Regions from separate parts of the Bradyrhizobium sp. UFLA01-814 genome, predicted to be linked through region 1. Evidence: riboswitches for the same ligand, from Rfam matches in the RefSeq annotation. Region 1 holds a riboswitch; each other region holds the start of a gene.
What was found. A riboswitch is a leader RNA that binds a small molecule or an ion and turns the genes downstream of it on or off. The one in region 1 is predicted to bind cobalamin.
Positions count from the first base shown of each region.

Region 2: it holds a riboswitch for cobalamin, as region 1 does, so the genes downstream of both, PMN64_RS23415 (TonB-dependent receptor) here and PMN64_RS11650 (DUF1636 family protein) in region 1, are expected to answer to the same signal.
Region 3: it holds a riboswitch for cobalamin, as region 1 does, so the genes downstream of both, PMN64_RS32375 (ribonucleoside-diphosphate reductase subunit alpha) here and PMN64_RS11650 (DUF1636 family protein) in region 1, are expected to answer to the same signal.
Region 4: it holds a riboswitch for cobalamin, as region 1 does, so the genes downstream of both, PMN64_RS01970 (TonB-dependent receptor) here and PMN64_RS11650 (DUF1636 family protein) in region 1, are expected to answer to the same signal.

Region 1 is NZ_JAQOSR010000029.1:36,849-44,418, forward strand. It holds gene PMN64_RS11640 (cobyric acid synthase) at 1-1,236, opposite strand, end outside; gene cobO (cob(I)yrinic acid a,c-diamide adenosyltransferase) at 1,248-1,901, opposite strand; cobalamin riboswitch at 1,938-2,153, shown strand; gene PMN64_RS11650 (DUF1636 family protein) at 2,247-2,621, shown strand; gene cobW (cobalamin biosynthesis protein CobW) at 2,618-3,652, shown strand; gene cobN (cobaltochelatase subunit CobN) at 3,652-6,900, shown strand; gene cobG (precorrin-3B synthase) at 6,897-7,570, shown strand, end outside.
Region 2 is NZ_JAQOSR010000079.1:31,026-38,595, forward strand. It holds gene PMN64_RS23400 (hypothetical protein) at 201-1,448, shown strand; gene PMN64_RS23405 (ABC transporter substrate-binding protein) at 1,466-2,458, opposite strand; gene PMN64_RS23410 (hypothetical protein) at 2,667-2,840, opposite strand; gene PMN64_RS23415 (TonB-dependent receptor) at 2,953-5,220, opposite strand; cobalamin riboswitch at 5,329-5,527, opposite strand; gene PMN64_RS23420 (FecCD family ABC transporter permease) at 5,640-6,683, shown strand; gene PMN64_RS23425 (ABC transporter ATP-binding protein) at 6,680-7,453, shown strand.
Region 3 is NZ_JAQOSR010000141.1:17,147-24,716, forward strand. It holds gene PMN64_RS32365 (hypothetical protein) at 1-454, opposite strand, end outside; gene PMN64_RS32370 (ribonucleotide-diphosphate reductase subunit beta) at 1,746-2,891, opposite strand; gene PMN64_RS32375 (ribonucleoside-diphosphate reductase subunit alpha) at 2,914-5,787, opposite strand; cobalamin riboswitch at 5,903-6,125, opposite strand; gene PMN64_RS32380 (hypothetical protein) at 7,028-7,195, opposite strand.
Region 4 is NZ_JAQOSR010000004.1:18-7,587, forward strand. It holds gene rpmE (50S ribosomal protein L31) at 179-406, opposite strand; gene PMN64_RS01950 (ABC transporter ATP-binding protein/permease) at 601-2,457, shown strand; gene PMN64_RS01955 (hypothetical protein) at 2,610-3,002, shown strand; gene PMN64_RS01960 (amidohydrolase family protein) at 3,156-4,646, shown strand; gene PMN64_RS01965 (CobW family GTP-binding protein) at 4,648-5,577, shown strand; cobalamin riboswitch at 5,813-6,009, shown strand; gene PMN64_RS01970 (TonB-dependent receptor) at 6,115-7,570, shown strand, end outside.

The DNA.
Region 1 (7,570 bases):
AGCTGCACCATCAAGCAACGCAAAAGGCCGCGCGCGATCCGGGCCGTCGGTGCGCCCGATATGGATTTCGTAGGCCGTGATCGGTTGATGGGTCGCTTCATGCACCGCACTGACGCGCGTCAGCGTCTTCTGTTCGGTCATCGTGGTCGTGACATCGAGCAGCCCGAGGCCGCGCGTTTCGCCGGCGGGCCCCTCGATCCCATCGGGATCGGCGACGGTGTGCCCGAGCATCTGGTAGCCGCCGCACAGGCCGAGGACATGGCCGCCGCGGCGATGATGCGCGAGGAGATCGATGTCCCAGCCCTGCGCGCGCAGGAAGGCGAGGTCGCCGCGGGTCGATTTCGAGCCGGGCAGGATGACGAGCTTTGCATCACCCGGGATGGCTTCGCCCGGACGTACCATCACGAGATCGACGCCGGGCTCGAGCTTCAGGGGATCGAGGTCGTCGAAATTGGCGATCCGCGACAACGCAAGGAACGCGATCTTGCACTGACCGGGCTTGCGCGCCTCGCCGAGCCCGAGCGCATCTTCCGCCGGAAGCTCGCCGGCGCGGACGAACCAGGGCAGCACGCCAAAGCCGCGCCACGCCGTGCGCTCTTCGATCAGCCGGTAGCCGTCATCGAACAATGTCGGATCGCCGCGGAATTTGTTGATGACAAAGCCCCGGATCATCGCGGCATCGTCAGGGGCGATCACCGTCTTGATGCCGACGAGCTGAGCGATCACGCCGCCACGGTCGATGTCGCCGACCAGCACTACGGGCACGTCAGCCCGGCGTGCAAAGCCCATATTGGCGATGTCGGCTTTGCGTAAGTTGACCTCGGCGGGGCTGCCGGCGCCCTCGACCAGCACCAGATCGGCGCGCGCCTTCAGGCGTGCAAAACTCTTCAGCACCGCGCCCATCAATGATGGTTTCATGCCGGCATATTCGCGCGCGCGTGCGGTCGCGATCCGTTTGCCGTGCACGATGATCTGGGCGCCGACATCGGTCTCGGGCTTGAGCAGCACCGGGTTCATGTCGGTGTGCGGCTCGACGCCGGCGGCCAGCGCCTGCAACGCCTGCGCACGTCCGATCTCGCCGCCGTCGACGGTCACGGCGGCGTTGTTCGACATGTTCTGCGGTTTGAACGGCAGCACGCGCAGGCCGCGTCGTCTGGCGGCGCGCGCGAGGCCGGCGACGATCAGCGATTTGCCCACGTCCGAGCCGGCTCCCTGGATCATCAATGCGCGCGCCATGGTGCTGTCTGTCAGAACTCGACGCCCGGCTGTGCCTTGATGCCGGAGCGGAACGGATGTTTCACCAGCGTCATCTCGGTGACGAGGTCGGCAATCTCGATCAATTCCTCCTTGGCATTGCGCCCGGTGAGCACGACATGGGTCATCGGCGGCTTCGACGTGGTCAGGAAGTCGACGACATCGGCGATCGCGAGGTAATCGTAGCGTAGCGCGATGTTGATCTCGTCGAGCACGACCATGCGCAGGCTCGGGTCTGCGATCAGCTGCTTGGCCTTTTCCCAGCCGGCTTGCGCTGCCGCGATGTCGCGGGCGCGATCCTGCGTCTCCCAGGTAAAGCCTTCGCCCATCGCGTGGAATTGACAGAGATCGCCGAAATGCCCGGTGAGCAGGCGGCGCTCGCCGGTATCCCAGGCGCCCTTGATGAACTGCACCACGGCGCAGGGAAAGCCGTGCGCCACACAGCGCACGATCATGCCGAACGCGGAGGACGATTTTCCTTTGCCGGCGCCGGTATGAACGATGATCAGGCCCTTTTCGCCGCTCTTGGTCGCCATGATGCGGTCGCGGGCGGCCTTCTTTTTCGCCATCTTGTCCGCATGGCGCGCATCCAGCGAAGAATCGGTGCCGACGGCGCCGTCTTCAGCTTCGTTTCCATCAGAAGTCATCACGTTCCTTCGGCTTGACAAGTGCGAGGCTTGGACGAATGGTGGGTCTGCGTTGGTTCCTGTCCTACGACAGGCGAAGAGGGAATGCGATAGGGCTATGACCGCAAGGTTCGCCCGAAGCGCAGCCGCCCCCGCGACCGTGACCGGAGAGATGCCCAAGCCACTGATTCCCTACGGAGTCGGGAAGGTGGGCATCGAAGGGTAAAACCTGCTCCGCAAGCCGGGAGACCTGCCAACGCAGCATGTTGTGAGACCGGCGGACGGGGTGTTCCGCGACGGGGAACGAACCTGTCCAAAATCGGTTCGTGTGCCTCATCGCTTCCCGCTGTCAATCCAGGAAGGGCGATGAGCGTTACACTTCATGTCTGCATCACTTGCCGCGCCGGCCAGACGCCGGCGGAAGGCGAGCTCGCGCCCGGTGCGCGCCTGCATGCCGCGCTCGTTGAGGCTGGCGTGCCCGATGACGTCAATCTGGTTCCCGTCGCATGCCTGTCGGCCTGCAGCCAGGGTTGCTCGGTCGCGCTCAGCGCGCCGGGGCGATGGTCCTATGTCTACGGCCGACTGTCCGCTGACAATGCCGCGGATGTGATCGCCGGTGCGTCGGCCTATGCGGCGGCGCCTGACGGCATCGTGCCGTGGCGCAGCCGTCCGGAAATCTTCCGCAAGCAATCGCTCGCCCGCATTCCACCTCTTCCCGTCGTGCCGGAGGCCGCAGAATGACCACGCTCGCCAAAATTCCGGTCACCGTCGTGACCGGCTTTCTCGGCTCCGGCAAGACGACGCTGATCCAGCATCTGATCCGCAATGCCAACGGCAAGAAGCTCGCGGTGCTGGTCAACGAATTCGGCAGCGAAGGCGTCGACGGCGACATCCTGAAGTCGTGCGCCGACGCCAATTGTCCGGCCGAGAACATCGTCGAGCTCGCCAATGGCTGCATCTGCTGCACCGTCGCCGATGATTTCATCCCGGCGATGGAGCAGTTGCTGGCGCGGAACGTGAAGCCCGATCACATCGTGATCGAGACCTCAGGGCTCGCGCTGCCGAAGCCGCTGCTGAAAGCGTTCGACTGGCCGGAGATCCGCTCGCGGATCACGGTCGACGGCGTGATCGCACTGGCCGACGCCGAGGCTGTCGCCGCCGGCCGTTTTGCGCCTGATCCGGCGGCGGTGGATGCGCAGCGCGCGGCCGATGAGAATCTCGACCACGAGACGCCGCTGTCGGAAGTGTTCGAGGACCAGATCGCCTGTGCCGATCTCGTGCTGCTGACCAAGGCCGACCTTGCCGGGGCGGAGGGGATCAAGGCAGCGAAAGAGGTGATTGCGGCCGAGATGCCGCGCGAGGTGCCGATGCTGCCCGTCGTCGACGGCACGATCGACGCGCGCGTGATCCTCGGGCTCGAGGCGGCGGCGGAAAACGATCTCGCGTCGCGGCCGTCGCATCACGATGGCGAGGAGGAACACGAGCACGACGATTTCAATTCCGTCGTGATCGATCTTCCGGAGGTTTCGGATGTCGACGCGCTGATCGCCTCGATCAAGGGACTGGCGCGCGAGCAGAACGTGCTGCGCGCCAAGGGCTACATCGCGGTCGAGGGCAAGCCGATGCGGCTGCTGGTGCAATCGGTCGGCGAGCGGGTGCGGCATCAGTTCGACATGCCCTGGGGCGCACGGGTGCGGCAGTCGAAGCTCGTCGTGATCGGCGAACATGCCGACATCGACGAAGCCGCGATCAGGGCACGGCTTGGTGTCTGATGCACGTCGTCTTCCGCGAGAGCCGCGGCCTTGAGGAGACCGCGACGCCAAGGGACCTCGGCCAGGATCCGGCCGATCTCGTGGTGTTGTCGTTTTCCGACAGCGATCTTGCTGCCTTCGCGGCCGGCTGGCGGCGCGGCCGCGCTGCGTTGCCGTCGCTGCGGCTCGGCAATCTCGCGGAGCTGCGCCATCCGCTGTCGGTGGATACCTATATCGAGCGGACGCTCTCGCACGCCCGCGGCATTCTGGTGCGGCTGATCGGCGGCGAGCCCTATTGGTCGTACGGGCTGGCCGCGGTGCATCGGCTGGCGAAGGAGCGCGGCATCGCCCTGGTGGTGCTGCCGGCCGATGGCCGCGACGATCTGCGGCTGGATGAATTCTCGACCTTGCCGGTCTCGACGCTGCGCCGTCTCAAGGTGCTGTGCGACAAGGGCGGCCCGGTTGCCGCGCAGGCCGTGATCGCGCAACTGGCGCTGGCGTCCGGACTCTATGCCGGGCCTGTGGTCGGCGAGATCGATCTTCCCGAGATCGGCGTCTACGATCCCCGGCGCGGTGCCATCGCGGCGTTGCCGGCACCGGACGGCCGGGCGCGCGTGCTGGTGACGTTTTATCGTTCTTATCTCGCGGCCGGTGACACGGCGCCGGTCGATGCACTGATCGATGCATTGCGTGAGAGGGGCTTTGATGCTCATGGCGTGTTCGTCACTTCGTTGAAGGCGGCGGGCGTGTCCGATTGGCTGCGCGTTCAGTTTGCGCAATGCGCTCCAGCGGCCATCGTCAATGCGACCGCGTTCTCCGCGGCCGGCGACGACGGCACGACGCCGTTCGACGCTGCATCGTGCCCGGTGTTCCAGGTCGCTTTGTCGACCGCGCGGCGCGAGGATTGGGCCGGATCGCTGCGCGGTCTGTCGCCTGGCGATCTCGCGATGCATGTGGTGCTGCCGGAGGTCGACGGCCGCCTGTTCACAGGCGTCGTGAGCTTCAAATCGCCTGGTGAGCGCGATCCCGAGCTGCAATTCGCGCATCTTGCGCATCGGCCGGATGCCGAGCGCGTCGCTGCAATTGCCGCACGCGTGGCCGCCTGGCATCGGCTTGCCGGCAAGCCGGAACAGGAGAAGCGGCTTGCGCTGGTGCTCTCGAACTATCCGGGCCGTCCGCATCAGATCGCGCATGCCGTCGGCCTCGATGCGCTTGCCTCGGTCGAGGCGTTGCTGACAGATCTCGCGGCCGCGGGATTTGACCTTGAGCCGGTGGAGTCGCTGGGCGACATTCTTTTGCGCAGGAATTTGACGTGGAAGGTCGCCGACTATCGCGCCGCGCTTTCCGGCCTTCCGCAACAACTGCAGGACGATCTCAGCCGCGCATGGGGCGCGCCGGAGGATGATCCCGATTGCCGTGACGGCGCATTTCATTTCGCGGCGATCTGCTGCGGCAAATCGGTCATTGCCGTTCAGCCGGAGCGCGGTGAGGTGGGGCAGCGCGACGCCGACTATCACGATCTGGCGCGCACGCCGCGTCACGCCTATGTCGCGTTCTATCTGTGGCTCAGGCGGCAAGGCATCGATGCCGTCGTCCACATCGGCGCGCATGGAACGCTGGAATGGCTACCGGGGAAGTCGGTTGCGCTGTCGTCCGCATGCTGGCCGGAGGCGCTGATCGGCGATCTGCCTGTTGTCTATCCCTTCATCGTCAACGATCCCGGCGAGGCCGCGCAGGCCAAGCGCCGGATCGGTGCCGTGACGATCGGACATCTGCCCCCGCCACTGGCACAGGCCGCAGTGCCGGAAGGCCTGCGCAGTCTCGAGCGCTTGCTCGATGAGTATTCGACTGCCGACGGCCTCGATCCGGCGCGGCGGCAGCGCCTGATCGCCGCGATTCGCGACGAAGCGCGCATCGCCGGGCTGGAAGACGATCTCGGTCTCGCCGAGTCGGTCTCCGCAGCCGAGGCCATTCCGCAGATCGATCGTTTCGTCTGCGACCTCAAGGAAAGCCAGTTCGGCGACGGCCTGCATATATTCGGGCAGGGCGCGTGCGGCGAAGCGGAGAGGGCGGCGCTGCGCGATGCGCTCGCGGGACGGCGCGTGGCGCCGGGGCCGTCGGGCTCGCCCTATCGCGGACGCCGCGACGTGCTGCCGACCGGACGCAATCTGTTTGCCGTCGATCCGCGCGCGGTGCCCACGCCGTCGGCGCATGCGCAGGGCGTGAAGCTCGCCGAAGAGCTGCTGCGCCGTCATTTGCAGGATGACGGCGACTGGCCGAAAGGACTCGTGGTCGACCTCTGGGGCTCGTCGACGATGCGCACCGCCGGCGAGGATTTTGCGATGGCCCTGCACCTCGCGGGCATCGCGCCGCGCTGGGATCATGGATCAGGCCGGGTGTCGGGCTACGACATCATCGCGCCGGCGGAGCTCGGCCGGCCGCGCATCGACGTCACGCTGCGCGTGTCGGGGCTGTTCCGCGACGTCTTTTCAGGGTTGGCCCAGTTGTTCGAAGCTGCAGCGGAGGCGTTGTCCGAACGCTGCGATGAGGCAGACGAGAATCCTTACCGGCAACGCATCTCGCGCGTGTTCGGTCCGCGCCCCGGACATTATGGCGTTGGCATCGCGTCGATGCCGGATGTCTTCACCAAGGAGGCGCGCGAGGCGGCCGGCGAAGCCTGGCTGTCGGCATCGTCGTGGGCTCTCGCATCCGACGGCGAGATGCGGCCCGATCGCGCCGGCATCGAGGCGCGGCTCGCGGCTGCGGACAGTTTTGTTCATACCCAGGATTTGCCGGAGACCGATCTGTTGCTGGCGGCGGACTATGCCGCGCACGAGGCGGGCATCGCGGCGGCGGCCCGGCGCCTTGGCACAAAAGTTCCGTCGCTCTATCACCTCGATGCGACGCGGCCGGATCAGCCGCATGCCCGCGCGTTGACCGAGGAAATCTCACGCGTGGTGCGGGCACGCGCGGCCAACCCTGCATGGATCGCCGGCATGATGCGCCATGGCTTCCGTGGTGCCGCCGAGATCTCGGCGACGCTGGAGCACATGGCGGCGTTCGCCCATCTCGCCGGCGCGGTGCCGGCGCATCTGTTCGATCTCTACTACGGAGCGACGCTCGGCAATGACGAGGTTCGCGGCTTCATGGCGCGCGAGAATCCGGCGGCGCTGGCGGCGATCGAAACCTGCTTCACGAGGTTGCATGAGGCGTCGCTGTGGCAAACGCGGCGCAATTCGATTGCGGCTGCGCTGCAGGAGGCCTCATGAGCGCGGTTGCGGTCAAGGGTTGGTGTCCCGGCGCGCTGCGGCCGATGCTATCAGGCGATGGCCTCGTGGTGCGCATTCGCCCGCGCGCCGGACGGCTCGACGCGGCGCAGGGTGCGGGAATCGCCGAGCTGGCGGCGCGATACGGCAACGGACTGATCGACTTGACCAGCCGCGCCAATCTCCAGATTCGCGGCGTCAGCGATGAAGCTTATCCGTCCCTGGTCGATGGGCTCGCTGAGCTCGGGTTGCTGGACACAGACTCGAATACCGAAGCGCAGCGCAACATTCTGGTGACGCCGTTCTGGACTGCCGCCGACGAGACGCGCTCGCTTGCGACCGAGCTTGAGCAGGTGCTTGCCAGTTCCTCGCTTGATCTTCCAACCAAGTTCGGCTTCGCAATCGATGATGGCGATGCGCGGATGCTGACTAGTGCGTCCGCCGACGTCAGGATCGAGCGCGATCGCGGCGGCGGACTGCTGGTGCGGGCCGATGGCGCACAGCGCGGGCTTTCGGTCACGCGGAGCGAGGCTGTGCAGGCGGCGCTGGCGCTGGCCGAGTGGTTCGTCGCTTCCGGCGGAGTCAGGGGTGAGAAAAAGCGGATGGCGGCTCATCTCGCCGGCGGTGCGAGCGTTCCGGAGACACTTCGCGGTGATGTCGAGCCCGTGGCTCG
Region 2 (7,570 bases), on a different contig from region 1:
GTTTTCAAGCGAAGTTAGTACCGGTTCGCGTGAAGAAAACGCGTCAAACAAAATGCCCGGCAGGGCCCGCCGAAAATAGAGATTGGCCGCTAATTGTCCATGAACGCGGGCGCATGGCTGCCCCCGGCGCGGGCGTGCCGGATCGACACATGCGGCATTAAATGCGGCGACAAAGCGCGGCGGCACGGCGATGATCGGCCATGATCGACCCCAAAAAGCAGCTCCGCGTGCTGGTGTCGGAGGGCTCCAGCACCTCCGGCCGCGAGGCGATCACGATCCTCGGACTGGCCGGCCATCACGTCGAGGTTTGCGACCCCTCGCGCTGGTGCCTGGCGCGCTACTCCCGCTTCGTCCGTAAATACCACCATTGTCCGCCGCTGCGCTCAGATCCAGCCGGATTCCTGCGCTTCGTCGAGCGCCTGTTGGCGTCGCGACATTTCGATGTGCTGCTGCCGACCCATGAGCAGGGATTTCTGTTCGCCCGCGCCGCGGCGGGGCTGGCATCACGTACCGGCCTGGCGCTGCCGGATTTCGCCAGCTATCGCGCCGTGCACAGCAAGGCCGGCTTCAGCCGTCTGCTCGACCGGCTCGGTCTGCCGCAGCCGACGACCCGGATCGTGAGCTCGGCCGAGGAGCTGCGCGAGGCGGTGCGGTTTCCATCCGTGGTCAAGACGTCGGTCGGCACCGCCAGCCGCGGCGTCTGGTTCGTGCGCGATACCGGCGATCTCAATCGCGCGCTCTACGACCTCGAGTCCGCGGACGATTTTGCCGGCGAGGTGCTGGCGCAGGATCTGATCACCGGCACGGTCGAGAAGGCGCAGTCGGTGTTCTGCCACGGCACGCTTGTCGGCTTCCATGCCTACCGCCAGATTGCGGCCGGTGTCGGCGGCGGCGAGGCGATCAAGGAGAGCGTGAGCAGGCCGGCGATCCGCGCCGGCCTCGAGACCATCGGCGCGCATCTTCGTTGGCACGGTGCGCTCTCGGTCGACGTCATCATGCCGCTCGACAGCGCAACGCCGCTGTTGATCGACTGCAACCCCCGGCTGGTCGAGCCGATGAACGCCTTTCAGTCGGGCGTCGATCTGGTCGATTTGCTGCTGCGCGTCTCGCGCGGCGAGACCCCGGCGCCGCTGGCCGAGGGGCGCGTCGGGGTGCGGACGCATCTGGCGATGCAGGCGCTGCTCGGCAGTGCATCGCGCGATGGCACGCGGCGTGACCTGATCCGGGAATGCGGCCGCATCGCCACGGGCGAAGGGCACTATCGGGGAAGCAGCGAAGAGCTGACGCCGGTGCGGCTCGATTGGCTCAGTGCCGTGCCGCTGGCGATGACCACGGCGCTGCTGCTGGCATCGCCGCAGATCGCCTCATCGCTGGCGCGCGGTGGTTTTGGCGCCCATCTGCTCGATCGCGGCAGCATCAAGGCGATCGAAAATGGTGATTTTCAATAGTATCCTTCAGTGCGAATTCACTGCACGATCTTGTCTGCACGCTTCAATAGCTCGGGTGGGATCTCGACGCCCACGGCCCGGGCCGCCTGGAGATTGAATATCAGCTCTCGCCTGGTGACGACACCGACCGGCAGGTCGCCCGGCTTCGCGCCCTTGAAAATCTTGTCGGCGAACGTCGCAAACTCGCGCCATGTATCGGCGACGTTGGCGCCATAGGTGATCACCCCGCCCGCGTCCGCCTGGCCGCCGGGAAACATTGCCGGCAAGCGGTTCTTCACGGCCAGTTCACCGACTCGCTTTCGATTGCTGAAGGGCACCGGCACTTCCAGGACCAGCAGCGCCTCCGCGCGTTCCTTTGCCATCCCGGCAATTGCGGCCTCCAGATCGTCCGCACTCTTGACCTTCACGATTTGCGGCTCCAACCCCAAGGCCTTGGCTGCTGCCTCGTTGGCACGGTCAATCGGAGCGAGCCCGCGTTCATCGGCGCCGGGGATCGTTTGATCGCTGAGAATCGCAACGCGCGTGATTCCGGGCAATGTCTCCTTCAGAATTTTGAATTGCTTGCTGGCCTGCTGCGGATCGAGGTTGGTGAGGCCCGTGATGTTGCCTCCCGGTTTTTCCATCGAGGCGACAAGCTTCAATGCAACCGGATCGGTCACGATCGCAAAGATCACCGGAATCGTCGACGTCGCCTTCTGCGACGCCACCGACGCCGGGCCGCCGAGTGCGAGAATGACATCCACATTTGCGCCGACCAGCTCCGAGGCGAGGCCCGGAAGGCGCTCGAGCTTCGACTCGGCAAATCGCGGTTCGATGACGATGTCGCGTCCTTCGAGATAGCCGCGGTCGGCGAAGTCGCTCAGAAGGTTTTTCTTGATGGAGTCGAAGAGCGGCGACGGGCTGCCGTTGACCAGGATTCCTACTTTCCTGGGGGCTTGTTGCGCATTGGACGGTTCGCACGTCGACGCGATCATGCAGAAGACCGTGAGCACCGCCTTCGCAAACCTCATGGCACCGCCCCCCGGCAAGGACCCAGCGTCCATGCGGAGCCTAGCACGGCAACCAATCCGGAAGGGGGGCCAGCCCATGACCCCGCTGCGACCTAATGTCTGCTTGGCGACGATGAGCCGGGCTCGGTAGCTCGCAAGCTACGAGGCCGCCGCCCGCGACCCGGCGCGCAACTGCGCCCGGGACATTTGGATGGACATCTGCCGCGCCTCACAATGGCTCGTCATCATTGCCGTAGCGGTCGAGCTTCGGCGTGGCGATGTCGCCGTCCTCGTAATAGTCATCGTCCTGCAGCGCTGCGGGCGGCGGAGGCTTCTTCGACTTATCGTCGGTCTTGTCTCTGGTCTTGGCGCCGTCCTTGCTCGTCTTTCCGGCCTTGGCCATGCGTTTCCCCTGCACGGGTCAAATCAGCTGGCGGAATTCTACTCCAGTTTGCGGACGCTTGTAACGTGATGAGACGGTACGGCGGGGTCACATCCCGCCGTACCGGACAGCTCTAGAACGTCGCGCCGGCCTTTACCATGTAGGTCCGGCCGGGCAGCGGATAGGCCGAGAAGCGGCCCTCCGTGAACGTGCTCGCGATGGCGTAGTCGTAATAGAGCGCGTTGAACAGGTTGTTCACGCTCAGCGACCAGAAGAAGCGGTCATACTGCCCGCTCAGCTTGATATCGGCGGTGGCGTTGCCGGGAATCCGGCTCTGGGTGTTGGCCTGGTCGTTGTCCATGATGCGCGAGCTCCAGGCCCGCACCGTGGCGTCGAACACCAGATAGTTCTGCCAGATATTCCAGGTGACGCCGAGATTGCCGGTGTAGCGCGACACCAGCGGCACGTCGTTGCCGGCCCAGATGCCTTCGCGGAACACCGCACGGGTGATCGCCATGCCGCCGCGCAGGGTGACGCTGTCGCTGACCTTGAGCGCAGCGCTGGTCTCCGAGCCATAGCGGCGGGTGGGGTCGAGGTTGGTGTTGAAGAACAGCACCGGGTTGAAATGGATCTCGTTGTCGAGATCCATCAGATAGACGCTGGTCTGGACCTGGAAGCGGTTGGTCCTGACGCGAAAGCCGCCCTCGACATCCTGCGAGGTCTGGGTCTTGAGCTGGAAGGTCTGCGGGATCGGGGCGAAGGTCAGCGGGTCGAATGACGGACCCGACGCGACGCGTTCGTCGACATCAGGCGTGCGGAATGCGCGTGCCGCGCGGCCGAACACCGAGAAGGTGTCGGTCAGGCGATGCTCGACACCGACATGCAGCGCGTATTGCGTCTCGTTGCTGTCGAGCGGTGCCGCCTGCGCGTCGAACGCGAACGGCGCGTTCGGGTCGTAGCGATCGCGCGCCGAGACGCTGGTGTTCTGCACGCGCGCGCCGTAGGAGAAGTCGGTCGTCGGCAGCACACCGATCGTGTGCTGCCAGTAGCCGGCCACGGACTGCTGCTCGATATTGTAGACGTGGAACGGGTCGACGCCCTGATAGGCGCCGCGCGCCTCGCGGAAGGTCGAATCGTAATAGTCGATGCCGGTCAGGATCGTCGACTGCATCCCCAGCATCACATTCTTGACGCTGAGCCGCGGCGTGAGCGACCAGGTCTGCAGCGCAGCGTCATTGTATGTCGAAGCGAAGCTGATGGTCGGTACCTTGCCGAAGAAGCCGCTCTGCGTCTCGCGCTGCCGCCAGCCGCCGTCGACGATCAGGTCGACGCCGTTGATCAGCGTCTTGGTGAAGCCGGTGGTGACGCTGGCGGTTTGCTGGTTGGCATAGTCGAAGGGCGTCGCGGCGCCGCGGCGATCGGTGAGCAGCTCGTTGACGCCGATCGACGGATCGACCAGCCGTCCGCCGGGCAGGCCGAGCCTCTGGTCGCTGCCGGTGACGGTGAGGAAGGCGGTGAGATCAGGCGTGGTGTAGTTGATGTTGCCGACCGCGTTGCGCTGGTCGAGCGCATTGTTGACGCGGTAGCCGTCGGACTTGATGCCGTTGCCGTAGAACGAGGTGGACCACGGTCCGGAATTGAGCGCCGCGGAGACCGCGGCCATGCGGGTGTTGAACGAGCCAATTCCGGCCTCGGCCCGCATCGTCGTCGGCGGGCCACCGACGCCGGTCTTGGTGATGATGTTGACCACGCCGCCCACGGCGTTGTCGCCGTAGAGCACGGCGCCGCTGTTGCCGCGCGTGATCTCGATGCGCTCGATGGAATCGAGCGGGATCGTGGTGAGGTCGAAGCCGGCCTTGTCGACGTCGTTAAGGCGGCGGCCGTTGAGCAGGAACAGCGTGTTGTCGGTTGCGAATGCGCCGAAGCCGCGCAGGTCGACCGAGGTCTTGGCGCCATTCGGCCCGCCATAGGGCGTTTGCAGCTGCACGCCCGGCACCTGCGCAAGAATCTCCGGCAGCGACTGCACCGGCGAATGCGCGATGTCGTCGGCGGTGATCACGGCCGAGGAGGAGCCGACAATGCCGGCGAACTGGCGGCCGCCGCCGGTGCCACCCGTTCCGGTGGCCACGCCGGTCGCTGTCGTGCCCGATCCGCTGCCGCTGCCCGTATTGTTACTCTGCGTGGTGCCCGGCGCCGGGCGGCGCGGCGCCGGCGCTTCGTCAGCGGCCGGCCTGGCGCGCGTGACGTTCTGGTCGCCCGGCTTGGTGACTTCGATCGCCGGCAGCTGATCGGGAGCGGGCGCCTGCTGCGCCCGCGCGGCGGGGACAAGGATTGCCGGCGCGATCATCGTCGACGCGAGCAGAAGCGCGCGGTGCCGCCGATCGAAAGGAACGGAGAACATAAGCGAGGCCTCGGCAACGTCAGTGGCACGTCACCGCGAACCAGTCTCACCATCGTGCTCACGGCATCAGGTGAAGCTCATGCCTGTACTCCCCGACCGGCATCCTCGCGTGTGACCACGGCTGACGGCAGGTCTCCTGGCTCGCGGGTCGTTACCCTTCGTCGCCTTCCCAGGACCGAGATTCCCAGTGGCCTGTGACGAAGGATTCACCGCATACAGTTGCGGGGGCAGCCGCGGCGTTGGGGAAGTTTCCCCGTACCGCATTCCCTTTTCATCTCATGAAAGAACCGTCATGGTCATCTAGGGTTCGGCCGGGCAGCAAAGTCAATCCGGCGGAAGTCGGGCGGCGGCCGGGCGACCACGGTTTTTGTCGAGTGTCGCTTGTCTGCCACGGCGATCGCTGTAAGAGCATGGATCCGATGAGCGTGCAGGATTTTGCCTTGGCGGCCGAGGTCGCGGCGCGACGCCGGTGGGGCGCCACCGCGGCGCTGCTCGCGCTCGTGGTCCTGCTGCTGCTGATCTCGCTCGGCATCGGGCCGGTGCGGCTGTCGCCGCCTGCGGTGATCGAGGCGCTGTTCGGCGGCGGCAGCGATCTGGCGCAGGTGATCGTGCGCGAGATCCGCCTGCCGCGCACCATCCTGGCATTCGCGATCGGCGGTATTCTCGGGCTGTCAGGTGCTGCGCTGCAAGGGCTACTGCGCAATCCGCTGGCCTCACCGTCGCTGTTCGGCGCGCCGCAATCGGCGGCCTTCGGCGCGGTGCTGGTGATTGCGCTGGGCCTCGCCGATGTGCGCTCCTACGCGCTGCCGGTGGTGGCGATCATCGCCGCCTTCGGCTCCGTGTTCGCGCTGCTTGCGATCGCCGGCCGCAATGCCGGGCTCTTGATCTTGATCCTTGCGGGGCTCGCGATCTCGAGCTTTGCCGGAGCGGCGACGGCGCTGGTGATGAACCTCTCGAGCAATCCGTTCGTGGTGCTGGAGATCGCGTTCTGGCTGCTCGGCTCGCTGGAGGACCGCAGCTTCCAGCACGTGGCGCTGGCGCTGCCTTTCATCATCGCGGGTGCCGCCATCCTGCTCAGCCAGGCGAGCGCCTTCCGCGCGCTGACGCTTGGCGAGGAGGCGGCGCAGAGCCTCGGCGTCGATGTCGGACGGTTGCGGCTCTTCGTCATCACGGGCGTGGCGCTCGGCGTCGGCGGCGCGGTCGCGGTCACCGGCACGATCGGTTTCATCGGCCTCGTCGCGCCGCATCTGATGCGTCCGCTGATCGGTCACGATCCGGCGCGGCTCTTGGTGCCGAGCGCGCTCACCGGCTCGGCGCTGCTGCTCGCCGCCGATATCGCGGTACGCATCATCCCCTCGACATCGGACATCAAGGTCGGCGTGCTGACCTCGATCATCGGCGTGCCGTTCTTCCTTTACCTCATCATGCGCGAACGCCGCGCGCTCGGCGGAGGCGTGGCATGACGCTGCTCTCCGCCGCCGCGCTCAATGCCTCGCTCGGCAGCCGCAAGGTGCTGCACGATGTCTCGCTGTCGCTGCCATCGGGCCATCTGGTCGCGCTGGTCGGGCCGAACGGCGCCGGCAAGACCACGCTGCTGCGTGCACTGGCCGGGCTGATTCCCTCCAACGGCGAGATCCGGATCGGCGGCGATCCGCTGGCGTCGCTGCCGCTGCGCGAGCGTGCGAAGCGCTTTGCCTATCTGCCGCAGGGGCACATGATGCACTGGCCGCTGCCGGCGCGCGACATTGTCGCGCTCGGCCGCTATCCGCACGGCGCGACCGATCCGGCGCGGCTGTCGCCGACGGATATGGAGGCGGTGCTGCGGGCGATGCAGGCGGTCGACGTCACTGAATTCAGCGATCGTCGCGTCACCGAACTCTCCGGCGGCGAGCGCAGCCGCGTCGCGCTGGCCCGGGTGCTCGCGGTGGAGGCGCCGGTGATCCTCGCCGACGAGCCGACCGCTTCGCTCGATCCGCGCCACCAGATCGACGTGATGCAGAAGCTGCGCAATGTCGCCGACACCGGCGTGCTGGTGATCGTGGTGACGCACGATCTCGGGCTCGCGGCGCGCTTTGCCGATCATGTGCTGGTGCTCGCGGAGGGGCGGCTGGCCGCACAGGGCGCGCCTGCTGAGGCATTGTCGGAAGCGGTCCTCGCCAGCGTGTTTCGGGTCAGCGCCTACCGTGCCGAATTTCAGCGCGAAGCCGTCATCGTGCCGTGGGCGGACGTCTGATGTGGCCGCTGCCTCACCACGAGCCCAGTTCACCTCTCCCGCTTGCGGGGGAGGTCGCTGCGCTCGAAGAGCGCAGCGGGTGGGGGCTCTCTCCACGATATGACTCTGTCTCTTATA
Region 3 (7,570 bases), on a different contig from region 1:
TCAATTCCTGGAACGCCCCCCTGTGATCGCCGCAAAATTCGGCCAACCGGACTGTTCCGTTACAGCATTCCGTCATCCTGAAGTGCCGACTGAAAGACGATGCGAGGAGTGAAATGGCTCTGAATCCGACTTTCTTGATCAACGCATTATCAAGCTGTGACACGCGAGCAGCAATGCGCTCGCAGGCTCTTATACCAGCCTCACCTCCACCTGCCCGGCTTATCGCATTGCAGGTGGTGGCGTAGTCCCACGATTTCCCGGCGAGGATGTTTTCCTCGAAGCATTCTACAAATCTAAGTTGGAACTGCGAAGCAGCCTTTTGCAGGAACGCTGCTTGATCCGCCTGCCGAAGCTGCTTTGCGTGCTTGAGCACGGCGATTGAGAATTCACGTATCTGATGCGAACGATCGATCTCGGTTAGTGCTGCCTCAAGTGCCGACATCTGCATAATCATTTCTGGGTTCCGCCGCAGGCGCCCTGCGTTTATGGAGAGGAGTGCTGGTCCGCACGGTCCAGCACCAGGGCATGTAAAATCCTACGCCGCCGGAGTTGCATTTATTTGCAGCTCGCGTTGTTTGTGGCTGCGACACCAAGAAGGTAGCCAATGAGACTGCGAATTAGGTTGCCGAGCATACTCCCCTTTCACATCATCCGCCGATCTCTTGGCACGCCTACCCCAATGATCGATCATTGTCCGGCAACACCGAGATCTACGCCATGGCCGCTCACATATGCTTGCCGATCATGATGCACTCCCGCGAGCGTGACTTATGATTTTCCGAGCCTACGACCTGACGCTACGTGAGGTTCAAGCCATATGTTGGTTTACCCTCTCAGGCACGGTCCGCCATCTAGGTGACATCATCTCAGCGATCGGCTTTCTCCGACCTGCTCGTTTGCGCGCTCGTAAACCGCCGCGCGGCCAGATTGAACCCTTGCTAAGCGACATCGCCGTTGAGATTTAACCTACACGACCTGCCCTGCCGACAAAGACGGCCGGACTGGTCTTGCAGTTCGGCGCACCAGGATGCTGGAGACAGCTAGGCAGCTATTTGTGTCGTCAGAGATTGCATAGCGAGAGTCTCGTTTAACGCAAAGAGCCCAGTCATTCTTCTGCCGATTGTGGCTGGTTTGGCCACTGCCACGAACGCGGCGGGCATGGACGACGTCGCAAGATATATTGAGGGGTCCTTTGGATTAGTGACGAACGTGCGGTCCTAACTACCCGCCAATGTGCGAGTAAAATCCAAGATTCATCGGCATAGAATCTTATGCGCAAATCACGCGCCGCGCCTTTCATGCACTCGCGCTCGGGAATGAAATGCGCATATTCGTAAAAATCGGACGCCCTGTCGGGTCTCAGCCCCTGATCGACCCTTGCAGGCCATTTTCTGACTTCGTACGTATCGGCAGATCCTGGACCGGCAAGGGCACGAAGATGACGCTACGAGACGCGGACGTCTGCCCAAAGTGAGAGTCATCACCTCCACTGTGGAACCTCGGTGCCCTCCGCGGGGCGTCCATCTCATCATAAGCGCACTGCGTTACGGCTGAGCGACGCGCCCGACGGCACGGCGCGTCCAAGTCACTTAGTGGCGTGGCGCGACAATTCCAGGTCGACTTCGCTTGCAAAGCCGCCGAACTAATCCGACGGCGCAAAGATGGTGCAAACAGGCTATATCCGGAGTTGCCACAGCCCGGCGCGTACCGCAGGTATGAATAGGCACCGGTTATCGCAAATCGGTTCAGCCCCAATCGAGCGCACCGCCGTTCTGATACTCGATGACGCGGGTCTCGAAAAAATTCTTCTCCTTCTTCAGGTCCATTGCCTCCGACATCCATGGAAACGGATTCTCCGCCTCCGCGAACACGGCCGTGAGGCCGATCTGCGCGCAGCGGCGATTGGCAATGAAGTGCATGTACTGCTCGCACAATGCGGCGTTCAGCCCGAGGAAGCCCCGTGGCATCGTATCGCGGCCATAGGCGGCCTCGAGGTCGGCGGCCGCGCGGATCATGTTTTGGACTTCCTCCTGGAAAGCCGATGTCCATAGATGCGGGTTCTCGATCTTGATCTGGTTGATCACGTCGATGCCGAAGTTCAGATGGATGCTCTCGTCGCGCAGGATGTATTGATACTGCTCGGCGATGCCAACCATCTTGTTGCGGCGGCCGAACGAGAGGATCTGCGCGAAGCCAGTGTAGAACCACATGCCCTCGAAGATCACGTAGAAGGCAACGAGATCGCGCAGGAACGCCTGACCGGCCTGCGGCGTGCCGATCCTGAAATCGGGATCGTCGAGATGCTGGGTATGCTTGATCGCCCACGCCGCCTTGTCGGTGATCGAGGGCACCTCGCGGTACATGTTGAACAGCTCGCCCTCGTCGAGGCCGAGGCTTTCGACGATGTACTGGAAGGTGTGGGTATGCACGGCCTCCTCGAAGGCCTGGCGCAGAAGATATTGCCGGCACTCCGGGTTGGTGAGGTGACGATAGATCGCCAGCACGATGTTGTTGGCAACGAGGCTTTCGGAGGCCGCAAAGAAGCCAAGATTGCGCTTGATGGCGCGGCGCTCATCCTCCGAGAGGCCGTCGCGCGACTTCCACAGTGCGATGTCGGCCTGCATCGAGACTTCGGTCGGCATCCAGTGATTGTTGCAGGCGGCAAGGTACTTCTCCCATGCCCATTTGTATTTCAGCGGCAGCAGCTGGTTGACGTCGGCGCGGCAGTTGATCATCCGCTTCTCGTCGACCGAGACGCGGCCGCCATGACGGTCGATCGTGCCGAGGCCGGTTGCCTCGCTCAGAGCGGTTGGCGCCGCCGCGAAGGACTGCGGCATGAAGGGCGTGCGCACCTGGCGGGTCGTGGTCGCTGTTTCTGAAAAGTCGAGCATAATGTTGGTTCCTTTGGTTTTCTTACTGGCAGGCTTCGCAGTCGGGATCATCGATCGAGCAGGCAATGGCGCTCGGCAGATCGGGGGCCGGCGCGGTCAGCGCCACTGGCGAGACAGCGTTGAGCTTGCCGTCGGTGCCCTTCAGCGTTGACTTCTCGACATGGGTCGCGCTGCGCGAGCGCAAGTAATAGGTCGTCTTCAGGCCCAGCGACCAGGCTTGACGGTAGAGCGCGTCGAGCTTCTTGCCGGAGGGATCGGCGATATAGAGATTGAGAGACTGCGCCTGGTCGATCCATTTCTGCCGCCTCGCCGCGGCCTCCACCAGCCAGCGCGAATCGATCTCGAAGGCGGTCGCATAAAGCGCCTTGAGGTCGTCGGGGATGCGGTCGATCGCACCGACGCTGCCGTCAAAATATTTGAGGTCGTTGACCATCACCTCGTCCCACAGCCCGCGCGCCTTGAGGTCGCGCACCAGATGGTCGTTCACCACCGTGAAATCGCCGGACATGTTGGATTTGACATAGAGGTTCTGGTAGGCCGGCTCGATCGACTGCACGACGCCGCAGATGTTGGAGATCGTCGCCGTCGGCGCGATCGCCATCACATTCGAGTTGCGCATGCCGACCGAGGTGACGCGGCCGCGCAGGGCTGCCCAGTCAAGCGAGCTCGTACGGTCCATCGCAACCCCACCGCGGGCATCGGCAACATAATCGATCGAATCGATCGGCAGGATGCCCTGGCTCCACAGAGAGCCCTCGAAGGACGGATAGCTTCCGCGCTCGGCGGCGAGATCGCTAGAGGCCGAAATGGCATGATATGAGATCGCCTCCATGCTGGTGTCGGCGAAGGCCACGGCGGCATCGGACGCTACCGCAATGCGCAGCATGTGTAGCGCGTCCTGGAACCCCATCAGGCCGAGCCCGACCGGGCGATGCCGCAGATTGGAGCAGCGTGCTTCCGGGATGGTGTAGAAATTGATGTCGATAACGTTGTCGAGCATCCGCATCGCCGTCGTCACCGTCTTTTTCAGCCTGACACCGTCGAGCCGACCGTCCTGGACGTGGTTGGCGAGGTTGATCGAACCGAGATTGCACACGGCGGTTTCGTCGTCGGATGTGTTCAGCGTGATCTCGGTGCAGAGGTTCGAGGAATGGATCACACCGGCATGGCGCTGCGGCGAGCGCAAATTGCATGGATCCTTGAAGGTGATCCAGGGATGACCGGTCTCGAACAGCATGGTCAGCATCTTGCGCCAGAGGTCGACGGCGCGGATCTGCTTGAACAGGCGCATTTCGCCGCGCGCTGCCTTGGCCTCGTAATAGGAGTACCGCTCGGCAAATGGCTTACCATAGAGATGGTGCAGATCCGGCGTCTCGTCCGGCGAGAACAGCGTCCATTCGCCATCGGCCTCGACGCGCTGCATGAACAGATCGGGGACCCAATTGGCGGTATTCATGTCATGGGTACGGCGGCGGTCGTCACCCGTGTTCTTGCGCAAATCGAGGAATTCCTCGATGTCGACGTGCCAGGTTTCGAGATAGGCGCAGACCGCGCCTTTGCGCTTTCCCCCCTGGTTCACGGCAATCGCGGTGTCGTTGGCCACTTTCAGGAACGGAACCACGCCTTGGCTCTCGCCATTGGTGCCCTTGATATGGGCGCCGAGACCGCGGACCCGCGTCCAGTCATTGCCGAGCCCGCCGGAATATTTGGCAAGCAGCGCGTTATCCTTGATCGACTTGAAGATGCCATCGAGGTCATCGGCCACGGTGGTTAGAAAACAGGAGGACAGCTGCGGCCGCAGCGTGCCGGAGTTGAACAGCGTCGGCGTGGAGGCCATGAAGTCGAACGACGACAGCAAATCGTAGAACTCGATCGCGCGAGCCTCGCGATCGATCTCGCGCAGCGCAAGCCCCATGGCGACACGCATGAAGAAGGCCTGCGGCAGCTCGATGCGGTTGCCGCGGACATGCAGGAAATAGCGGTCGTACAGCGTCTGCAGGCCCAGGAACTGGAACGACAGATCGCGTTCCGGTTTCAGCGCCGCGGCAAGACGCGCGAGGTCAAAACGGCCGAGCTCGGCGTCAAGCAGTTCGGACGTGATGCCGGTCTTGATATAGGCCGGGAAGTACTCCGCATAGCGCGTGGCCATGTCGGCCTGCGACGCGCTGGTCGGCGCATCGAGCACATTGGTCAGCACGTCGGTGCGCAGCTTGTCGAGCAACAGGCGGGCACTGACGTAGCTGTAGTTCGGCTCCTGTTCCACGAGGGTGCGGGCCGCCATCACCGAAGCGAGCGCCAGCTCGTCCTGGCCGATGCCGTCATAGATGTTGCGCTTCGTCTCGGCGATGACGGGCGCAGCGTCGACGCCGTCAAGGCCGGCACAGGCCTCGTTGATGATCAGCGCCAGCCGCGCGTGGTCGAGCGGCACCTTGGTGCCGCCGCGTAGCGTGACCTGGACCGCGGGTCCCGCCGCGGGCTTTGCCGTCGCCGCCTCCTGCTCGGCGCGCTGCCTCGTGCGCTCCTCTCGGTACAGCACATAGGCGCGCGCCACCTTGTGGTGCTCGCTGCGCATCAGCGCCAGCTCGACCTGATCCTGCACATCTTCGATGTGGAAGGTACGGCCCTCGCTCATCCGCCGCGACAGCGCGGTGACGACCTCAGCAGTGAGTTGCTCGACGATCTCATGCACCCGGCGCGAGGCGGCCGCGGTGTGTCCCTCGACCGCCAGAAACGCCTTGGTCATAGCCACCGAAATCTTGCTGGCGTCGAATTTCGACACCGTGCCGTTACGGCGGATCACCTGCATCGGAGGCGACGCTTCCGGCGCGGCGAGCGGTTCTGGACGCAACTGGATGAGTGGCGCTGGCTTTGTTTCGCGATCGAGAGAGAGTGACATCGTATAGACCCCGTGATGCTTGTTGGGGCTGGATGTCGAGAGGACGCTGCGTCATTCCGGCGGACAAGCGTCGCCGGCATGGCTGTGCAAGCGACCGCCGGGACACCCCGCCCGTGGACGTGTTTGGTGTCGCGGCAGGTCTCCTGGCTCGCAGGTCGCCGTTGCTCCCTCGTCTTCCCAATGCCTCGCGGCATCAGTGACTTAACAGGGCGAGAGCAACTCACTGCTCACAGTTGCGGGGGCAGCGCCGGATTTTTACGGATCGATCCGTAGTTCACCGGCTTCCCTCTTAGCCACCAAATCTTGAGACATGGTGGACCGTGACGGCTATATCTGGTGCGATTTGGAATGGAATGTCAACAACCGCAAGACGGCCTTTCCAAAATTTTCGAAAACTCATCCCAAGGCTCGTAGCGGCTGGGAGAAGCTTCAAGGCGCTCCGCTTCCATCCAGCCTAAACCTCGACCGGGTCGTGCGGACGCTCTCCCCGAACGTGAGTATCGGGCGCCCCGGTAGCCAGGTCTTTCGAGCAATGGCGAATCTTTGACTGCGAAAGCCGCCCTTGTCCGTTTTTCACGCCAGCAATTCGGCAGGTCGTCATCGACCGGGCTGGTCATGCAGTATGAACAAGCGCCTGAAACACGGAAATTCGATCTTGCGAGCGGTAGCCTTCACACCGTAGCGGCGCCAGGGCCAACCGGTGCGCGGCACCATGACCGTCTCGCACTGATCGCCCGCCCATAGACCCAAACCGGCAGCAAACAGCCCAACGCCGTCCACTTGAAATACGCGAGGACGGCGTTGGCTCTAGCCCCAGGAAGGGTGCGCAAAATCCTAGCCTATCGATTGTGCGCAAATTTCGAGAGAAATTCAGCATTTAATGCCCCGTATGACTCCGGATACAATCACGCTGACATGCATATGGGATCGACCTTCGCCTCTGACGAGGAAAGGACTGATGGGTATCGCGTTCAGATCGAGCTTGAAGGTCACTTGGCTTATCGAGGCTCAGGGTGCTTGGTGATAGCCTAGTCTAGCTTCGGCTAGCGGGGCGCGCCATCGACGCGCCCTCTCCTATTCGTTACCGCTGATGGCCAATACCGACACCGCGCTATTCTTGCGAGTGCCGCCACATGCCTCCATGCGAACGCCGAGCACGCGCAGGTGCGCCCAGGAGCATTCAGCCGGATAGGCTCGGGTGAGTTCGATAGCTACCGCGATGGACGAGGACAAAGCAATGTCACAGGGCTTGTCGCCTTACCGACTTTGCGTCTCTATCGTCCAATCCCTTGGTGCCAATCGACCAGGAGATGCTCTGCCCGCCGACCTCACCGCTGAACAAATGCCCGCGCGCCCGCTTCAGCACCGGCCGCCAGGACGTCAGTGCGAGCTCGTTCAGCGTCGACATACGCCGGTATCCAAGCCCCTCAGCCAAATCAGGCCGATTTCAACGATTCAAAACCTCAGTGCCGCGCTTCTCGTCAGCTTCTCGAAAGCTAACCTTCCTACATTCGAACGTGGTCTGCAGACGCAAATGCTGGCCATAACTGAGCTTGGTCGCGAACCTAGGTAGGCGATGAGCCGATCGGCAAGAGGCTTTGTCGCTTACAAGAGCAAGGAGAGCCCCATGGATTCCAATCGGATAAACGGTGCCCTCTCGCGCGGGTCCCAAACTTGGGACGTCAGCACACAGGAGAATCATGAATTATTTAGCCAGACTGTGAATCAAGTCAGGTCATCGTCCGCCGCGCCTGTATCGGCAAAGACTCCGATTTGGAGTTCG
Region 4 (7,570 bases), on a different contig from region 1:
AAACAGCTCTTGTGCCACGGGGGCCGTCCACATATGGGTCCTGGCTTTCGCCAGGACGACGCATCGGGAGGCTCGCAGGCTCGTTCAGCCCGCCGATCTGCACCAGCGCCAAAAACAAAAACGCCCCCGAGACGGGGGCGTTTTGCGTGTGATCGCCGGGGCGATTGCGAAGCGGACTTTAGTCCTTCTTGAGGAAGCCCGAAAACTTCTTCTGGAAGCGCGAGACGCGGCCGCCGCGGTCCATCAGCTGCTGGGTGCCGCCGGTCCAGGCCGGGTGCGACTTGGGGTCGATGTCGAGGTTCAGCGTGTCGCCTTCCTTGCCCCAGGTCGAGCGGGTCAGGTACTCGGTGCCGTCGGTCATGACGACCTTAATCGTATGATAATTCGGATGAATATCGGCTTTCATGACAGTTCCTTCGGCGCGCCGGCGCCCGTCTCAAGATGTCTGGAATACGGGATTTGCGCGGGTCTATAACCCATGGAGCCCGCCAAAACAAGCCAAGAAAGGGCCTAAGCCCATCACCGGATTGGGACTTTACCGGATTTGCCAGCCGGGGGTCGGCGGGCCTATGTGGAGGGCGATAGAACCGGTCTAGATTGATGAGCGTAGCCGAACAGCTTGAGACCCCGCGTGGCGCCCCGCAGCCTCCGCGCGACGCGTTGCTCGATGAGGAAGCCTTCATCGAGAGCCAGATCACGGAGCCGGCGAAGAGCCGCGCCCGGTTGCGGCCGTTGCTTGCGCTCGCGCCCTATGTGGCGCGCTACAAGGGCCGGGCGATCCTCGCGCTGATCTCGCTGACGATCGCCGCGATCACCACGCTGATCGTGCCGGTCGCGGTGCGGCGGATGATCGACATGGGCTTCACGCCCGAAGGCATCGCGATGATCAACAGCTATTTCAGCGTGATGATCGCGGTCGTCGCGGTGCTCGCCTGCGCCAGCGCCTCGCGCTATTACCTCGTGATGACGATCGGCGAACGCATCGTCGCCGATCTCCGGCGCGACGTGTTCGCGCATCTGATTTCGCTGTCGCCCTCGTTCTTCGATTCCGCACGAAGCGGCGAATTGGTGTCGCGGCTCACCGCCGATACCACGCAGATCAAGTCCGCGGTCGGCGCGTCGGTGTCGATCGCGCTGCGCAATCTGATGCTGTTCTTCGGCGCCGCCGCGATGATGGTGATCACCAGCCCGCGGCTGTCCGGCTTCGTGTTGCTCGCGATCCCGATCATCGTGATTCCGCTGGTGGCGTTCGGCCGCTGGGTGCGGCGACTGTCGCGCACCGCCCAGGACACGCTGGCCGATGCCAGCGCCTATGCCTCGGAGCTGGTCAATGCGATCCGCACCGTGCAGGCCTATACCGGCGAGCGGCTCGCCAGGACGCGTTTTGCCGGCGAGGTCGAGCAGGCCTATCAAGCCGCGCGCAGCTCGACCAAGGCGCGCGCGGTGCTGACGCTGATCGTCATCTTCATCGTGTTCGCCAGCGTCGTCGTGATCCTCTGGGTCGGCTCGCACGACGTGCTGGTCGGAACCATCAGTCCGGGCCGGCTCGGCCAGTTCATTCTCTATACGGCGTTCGCCGCGAGCGGCCTCGGCCAGCTCAGCGAGGTCTGGGGCGAGGTCTCGGCCGCATCGGGCGCCGCCGAGCGGCTGTTCGAGATCTTGCGCGTCAGGCCGCAGATCGCGGCGCCCGCATCGCCGCGCGCGCTGCCGCAGCCGGCGCGCGGCGATGTCGGCTTCGATAATGTCAGCTTCGCTTATCCGACCCGGCCCAATGCGCTCGCGGTCGACGGCGTGTCGCTGGCGGTGCGATCGGGTGAAAAGGTCGCGATCGTCGGTCCGTCCGGCGCCGGCAAGAGCACGCTGTTCCATCTGCTGCTGCGCTTCTACGATCCGACGTCCGGCACGATCTCGCTCGACGGCGTTCCGATCCGGCAGGCCGATCCGGCCGAGGTGCGCGCGCGCATCGCGCTGGTGCCGCAGGATTCCGTGGTGTTCGCCGCAAGCGCCCGCGAGAACATCCGGTTCGGCCGGCCCGATGCTTCCGATGCCGAGGTCGAGCGCGCCGCCGATCTCGCCCATGCCACCGAATTCCTGCGCCGCCTGCCCGAAGGCTTCGACGCCCAGCTCGGCGAGCGCGGCGTGACGCTGTCCGGCGGCCAGCGCCAGCGCATCGCGATCGCGCGCGCGATCCTTCGCGATGCGCCGCTGCTGCTGCTCGACGAGGCGACCTCGGCGCTCGACGCCGAGAGCGAGACGCTGGTGCAGACCGCGCTGGAGGAACTGATGCGCCACCGCACCACGCTGGTGATCGCGCATCGGCTGGCGACCGTCTTGTCCTGCGACCGCATCCTGGTGATGGACCAGGGCAGGATCGTCGAGCAGGGCACCCACGCCGAGCTGGTCGCCGCGGGCGGCCTCTACGCCCGGCTGGCGCGGCTGCAGTTCGAGGGGATCTGAGCGAATTGAGCCTCGGCGCGTTCCGCCTATGCGATTCCTATACGATCGGGCGCGCGCGCCCCTCGAAAACCTATTCCCGCGCAACGATAGTCGTGCCGCGCCTGACCTCCCTCGACAGCCGAAGGAAGTCGGGCGCGCGGGGTGTTCGACTGATGCGCGAGAATGCGACCGAACCGGAGAGCAAGCTGCTCTGTGCCTGGCAGCTTGCCGTGCTGCGCTTCGCAGTGACGCTCGACGACGACGATCGGATGCACGCGCTCGGTGTGGCCGGCGAGGTCGACCGGCTGGGCGGCGCGGCCGATGACGCCTTCCACTTCTTCCGCAGGACGACCGCGGAGCTGTGCGCGGCGATCTCCGGTCAAAGCGCGGATCAGGATTCCGTCATCCGGCGGTTCCTGGCGCAGATCGACAATGTCAGGCTCAAGCGCGCGGTCGAGGCGGCGATCGCCAAGGATCGCACGCCGCCGAAACTCGTGGCGAGCCGCGTGAAGCCCGGCCCCGATCTCTGGCGCGGGCTGGCGCCGCGGCGTGCAACCGGAACGTAGGAAGGGCCTCACTCTGCAATCGCCATCACGGCGCGGCGGATATTCCGTCACAGCATGTCGCCACAACCCTGGCCGGCTTGCTGCGATCAGTGCGATGCGCTTCTCTGTGCTCGACAAGAGACCGGTCGGTTTCGGAATGCGGGGAGTGGCGAGATGGTTGGCTTGGTGATCAGCGGTGGCCGGGTGGTGGATCCGGCCAGCGGGATGGACGCGATCGGCGATGTGGCTGTGGTCGACGGCAAGATCGCCGCGGTCGGCAGCGGCCTCGGCGGCGCCGAGCGGCAGATCGACGCGACCGGGCTCGTGGTGGCGCCGGGTTTCATTGACCTGCACGCGCATGGCCAGACCATTCCGGCCGACCGCATGCAGGCGTTCGACGGGGTGACGACCTCGCTCGACCTCGAGGCCGGCGTGCTGCCGGTCGCGTCCTGGTACAAGCGCCAGGCCGAGAAGGGCAGGGTGCTGAACTACGGCGCCGCCGCCAACTGGGCCTTCGCGCGCATCGGTGCGATGACCGGTTCGAATTCGGAAAGCTCGCTGGAATCGTTTGGGGCCGCGATGCGCGATCGCCGCTGGATCGAAAACGTCGCGACCGAAGGCGAGGTCGGCGGCATCCTCGACCGCCTCGCCATCGGCCTGAACGAGGGCGGTATCGGCATCGGCATTCTCAACGCCTATGCGCCGGGCGCCGGCGTGCAGGAATTGACCGCGGTGTGCCAGCTCGCGGCGGACCATGCAGTGCCGACCTTCACCCACGTCGCCTACATGTCGCGGATCGATCCCGAGAGCGCGGCGGAAGCCTATATCCGCCTGATCGGCTATGCCGGCGCCACCGGCGCGCATATGCACATCTGCCATTTCAACTCGTCGAGCAAGACGGATATCGAACGCTGTGTTGCGCTGATCGCGAAGGCGCAGGCGCAGGGCCTGCCGATCACGGTGGAGGCCTATCCCTACGGCACCGGCTCGACCGTGCTGGCGGCGACCTTCTTCAGCGATCCGAAATTCGAGGAGCGCAACGGCCTCGGTTATGATTCGGTGCAGCGCGTGACCGACGGTCACCGTTTCGGCAGCCGCGAGGAACTGCTGGCGGCACAGGCCGAAGAGCCCTCGACCTTGGTGCTGTGGCACGTGCTCGACATCGAGAACAACGCGCATCATCGCGATCTGCTCGACATGGCGGTGCTGTATCCGGGCGGCGCGATCGCCTCCGACGCGATGCCGTGGACGCTGTCCGACGGCCGCCCCTACACCGGCGACGCCTGGCCGCTGCCCGACGATGCCACCTCGCATCCGCGCTCGGCGGGCTGCTTCACCCGCTTCATCCGCGAATGGGTGCGCGAGCGCAAGAAGGTGTCGCTGCTTGAGGGCATCCGCAAATGCGCGCTGATCCCGGCCGAGATCCTGTCGGCGAGCACGCCGGCGATGCGGGCCAAGGGCAGGCTGCAGGTCGGCGCCGACGCCGATGTCGTGGTGTTCGACTTCGAGACGCTGAGCGACCGCGCGACCTTCTCCGCGATGAATCGTCCGGCGGAGGGCGTGCGGCATCTCGTGGTCAGCGGCCAGCCGCTGATCAGCGATGGGGTGCTCGATGTCGCGGCGCGTCCCGGCCGGCCGGTGCGCCGGCCCGTCACCGGAGGCTGAAGTGCCGGTCCCGATCCTGCTGGTCGCGGGCTTCCTCGGGGCGGGCAAGACCACGGTCGTCAACCATCTGCTGGCGCATGCGCAAGGGCGGCGCATCGCCGCTGTGGTCAACGATTTCGGTGCGATCAATATCGACGCGGAACTGATCGCGGGCGCCGGCGACGGCGTGGTCAGCCTGAGCAATGGCTGCATCTGCTGCACGCTGGAGGGCGACCTGCTGCGCACGCTCGCCACGCTGCTGCGGCGTGATCCGCGTTCCGAATTCATCGTGATCGAGACCAGCGGGATCGCCGATCCCGCCGACATCGTGCGCAACCTGATGGATCCCGTGATCTGGAAGGAGGCGCCGCTGGAGACCGTGCTGTGCGTGGTCGACGCGACGCAGCCTGCGGCGATGCTGAACGATGCGCTGCTCCGCTCGCAGCTGCGGGCGGCGGACGTGGTGGCGCTGAGCAAGGTCGATCTGGCCGATGCCGCCGCGTGCGCCGCGATCCGCGACGCCGTGCGCGCGGTGCGTCCGGCGGCCGTGGTGGTCGATGCGTTGCATGGCGAGGTGCCGGCCGCGCTGCTGTTTCCGGCGGATCTCGATCACCTGCCGGCGCCGCGCGAGACCGCGCCGCGACGGCCGGCGTCCGACCGGTTCGAGACGCTGAGCTGGACCTCGGAGCGGCCGGTGCTGCTGCCGCGCTTGCAGCAGGCGATCGGCAAGCTGGCGCCGAAGCTGGCGCGGGCGAAGGGATTGTTCGAGACGGTGGAGCAGCCCGGCCGGCTGACGGTGTTTCAATTGGCCGGCGGCCGCGCGACCTTGGCCACGGGCGGCGTGCCGGTACCCGGCGTGCCATGCACGCGAATCGTGTTCATCGCTGAGATGGGTGTTCTGTCGCGGGCGGAGATTGATGACGTGATGCAGGGATGTGTCGAAGCCAAGTGATGCGAACCTACGTTTCCCGTCATCCTGAGGTGCGAGCGAAGCGAGCCTCGAAGGGTGCACGGCCCCGCTGGTGGCCGTCGATCCTTCGAGACGCCGCTGCGCGGCTCCTCAGGATGACGGGATTAGAGGGAGCTCCGCGTCAGCCGCAGCAGATGTCGCTGTGTCGTCGCCGCAGCAGCATCTCGCAAAGCATGTGTGCGACAATCGCATCGAATTGACAGCCTTGCCGGCACCACCTATCGTTTTTGCCGACGGTTCCCTTCGGGGATCAAAAGGGAATGCGGTGCGAGGGTAACCCCAATGCCGCAGCTGTCCCCGCAACTGTAAACGGCGAGCCTTTCGTCAATTTGCCACTGGGCTATCAGGCCCGGGAAGGCGTCGACAGGCGATGACCCGTGAGCCAGGAGACCTGCCGTCAGTCGTGGTCACACGCGAGCACATCGGGCGGGGGCGTCCTGGTGGGATCGGAGCACTGCCTTTTGGGCAATGCGCCAGTCCGCGTTCGCGGTGACGTGCCACGTTACCGCGAGTCCTTTCATGTCTCCGTCCTCTCCCGTTGCGCGCAAATGGCGCCTCGGTCTCGTCTGCTCCCTGTCATCGCTGCTGCTGCCGGCCGAAGGCTCGGCACAAACACCGCCACCAACCAGGCTCGATCCGATCGAGGTCGCGCCTTCCGCTGCGGCAAGGCCGAAGCCTGCGGCGCGCAGCCGTGACATGGCCGCCGCGGCGCGGCCACGGCCGAGGCCCGCGACGGCCGCACCAGCCGGCAACACGCCGCGCGCCGCGGCGTCAGGCGTATCGGGGGCGGTATCGCCGACGCTCAATGCCACCACGCAGGGCGGCACCGGTAGTCGTCTCAATCTGACGCCGCTGCAGACGCCCGCCAGCGTCGAGATCATCACGGCGCAGACCATCGCTGAGCGCGGCCAGCATAATGTGGTCGATGCCGTCACCCAGGACGCGGCCGGCTTCATCGCAACGCCGGCGCCCGGCAATGGCGGCCTGTCGTTCAGCACCCGCGGCTTTGCCGGCAGCAACTCGGTGATGACGCTGTACGACGGCACGCGCTTCTATATCGGCTCCGGCACGCTGACGTTTCCCTACGACACCTGGTCGACTCAACGTATCGAAGTGCTGCGCGGCCCGGCCTCGGTGCTTTACGGCGAAGGCGCGATCGGCGGCGTCATCAATGTGATCCCGAAGAAGCCGCAGAGCACGCCCTATAACGAGGCCGAGGTCTCGCTCGACAGCAACATGACCCGGCGGCTCTCGGTGGACAGCACCGGTCCGATCAATCCCAATGTGTCGTACCGCGTCAACGCCACCGGCAACATGTCGGACGGCTGGGTCGATCGCGACAAGACCTCGAATGCGGTGGTCTCCGCGGCCGTGCGGGTGCAGGCGTCGGACAATCTCGCCTTCACGCTGTCGGAGGACTACGGCGACCGCAGCCCGTCACGCTATTTCGGCACGCCGCTGATCAACGGCTCGATCCAGGACGCGCTGCGCTTCAAGAACTACAACGCATTGGACAGCGCGATCCGCTATCAGGACAGCTGGACCCGGTTCAAGACCGAGTGGGACGTCGCCGACGGCATCAAGGTCAACAACACGCTGTATTACCTGACCAGCGAGCGGCACTGGCGTGACATCGAGAACTACACCTGGAATCCGAAGACCCAACTGATCGATCGCACGAGCTATATCGAGATCTTCCACGACCAGAAGCAGCTCGGCAACCGGATGGATACGACCTTCAGCGGTCACGTGTTCGGACTTGCGAACCAGTTCGTCGCCGGGTTCGACGTCAACCGGATCGACTTCACCCATACCAACAATTCGCCCTTTGGCGGTGCGTCGTCGGTCAATCCATACGTGTTCGATCCGGGATCGTTCTTCGCGACGACGACGGCGACCACGCCGGGCTTCAACGCGATTGTCAATCAATACGCGCTGTTCGCCGAGGATCGGCTCTCGCTGACCGATCAATTGT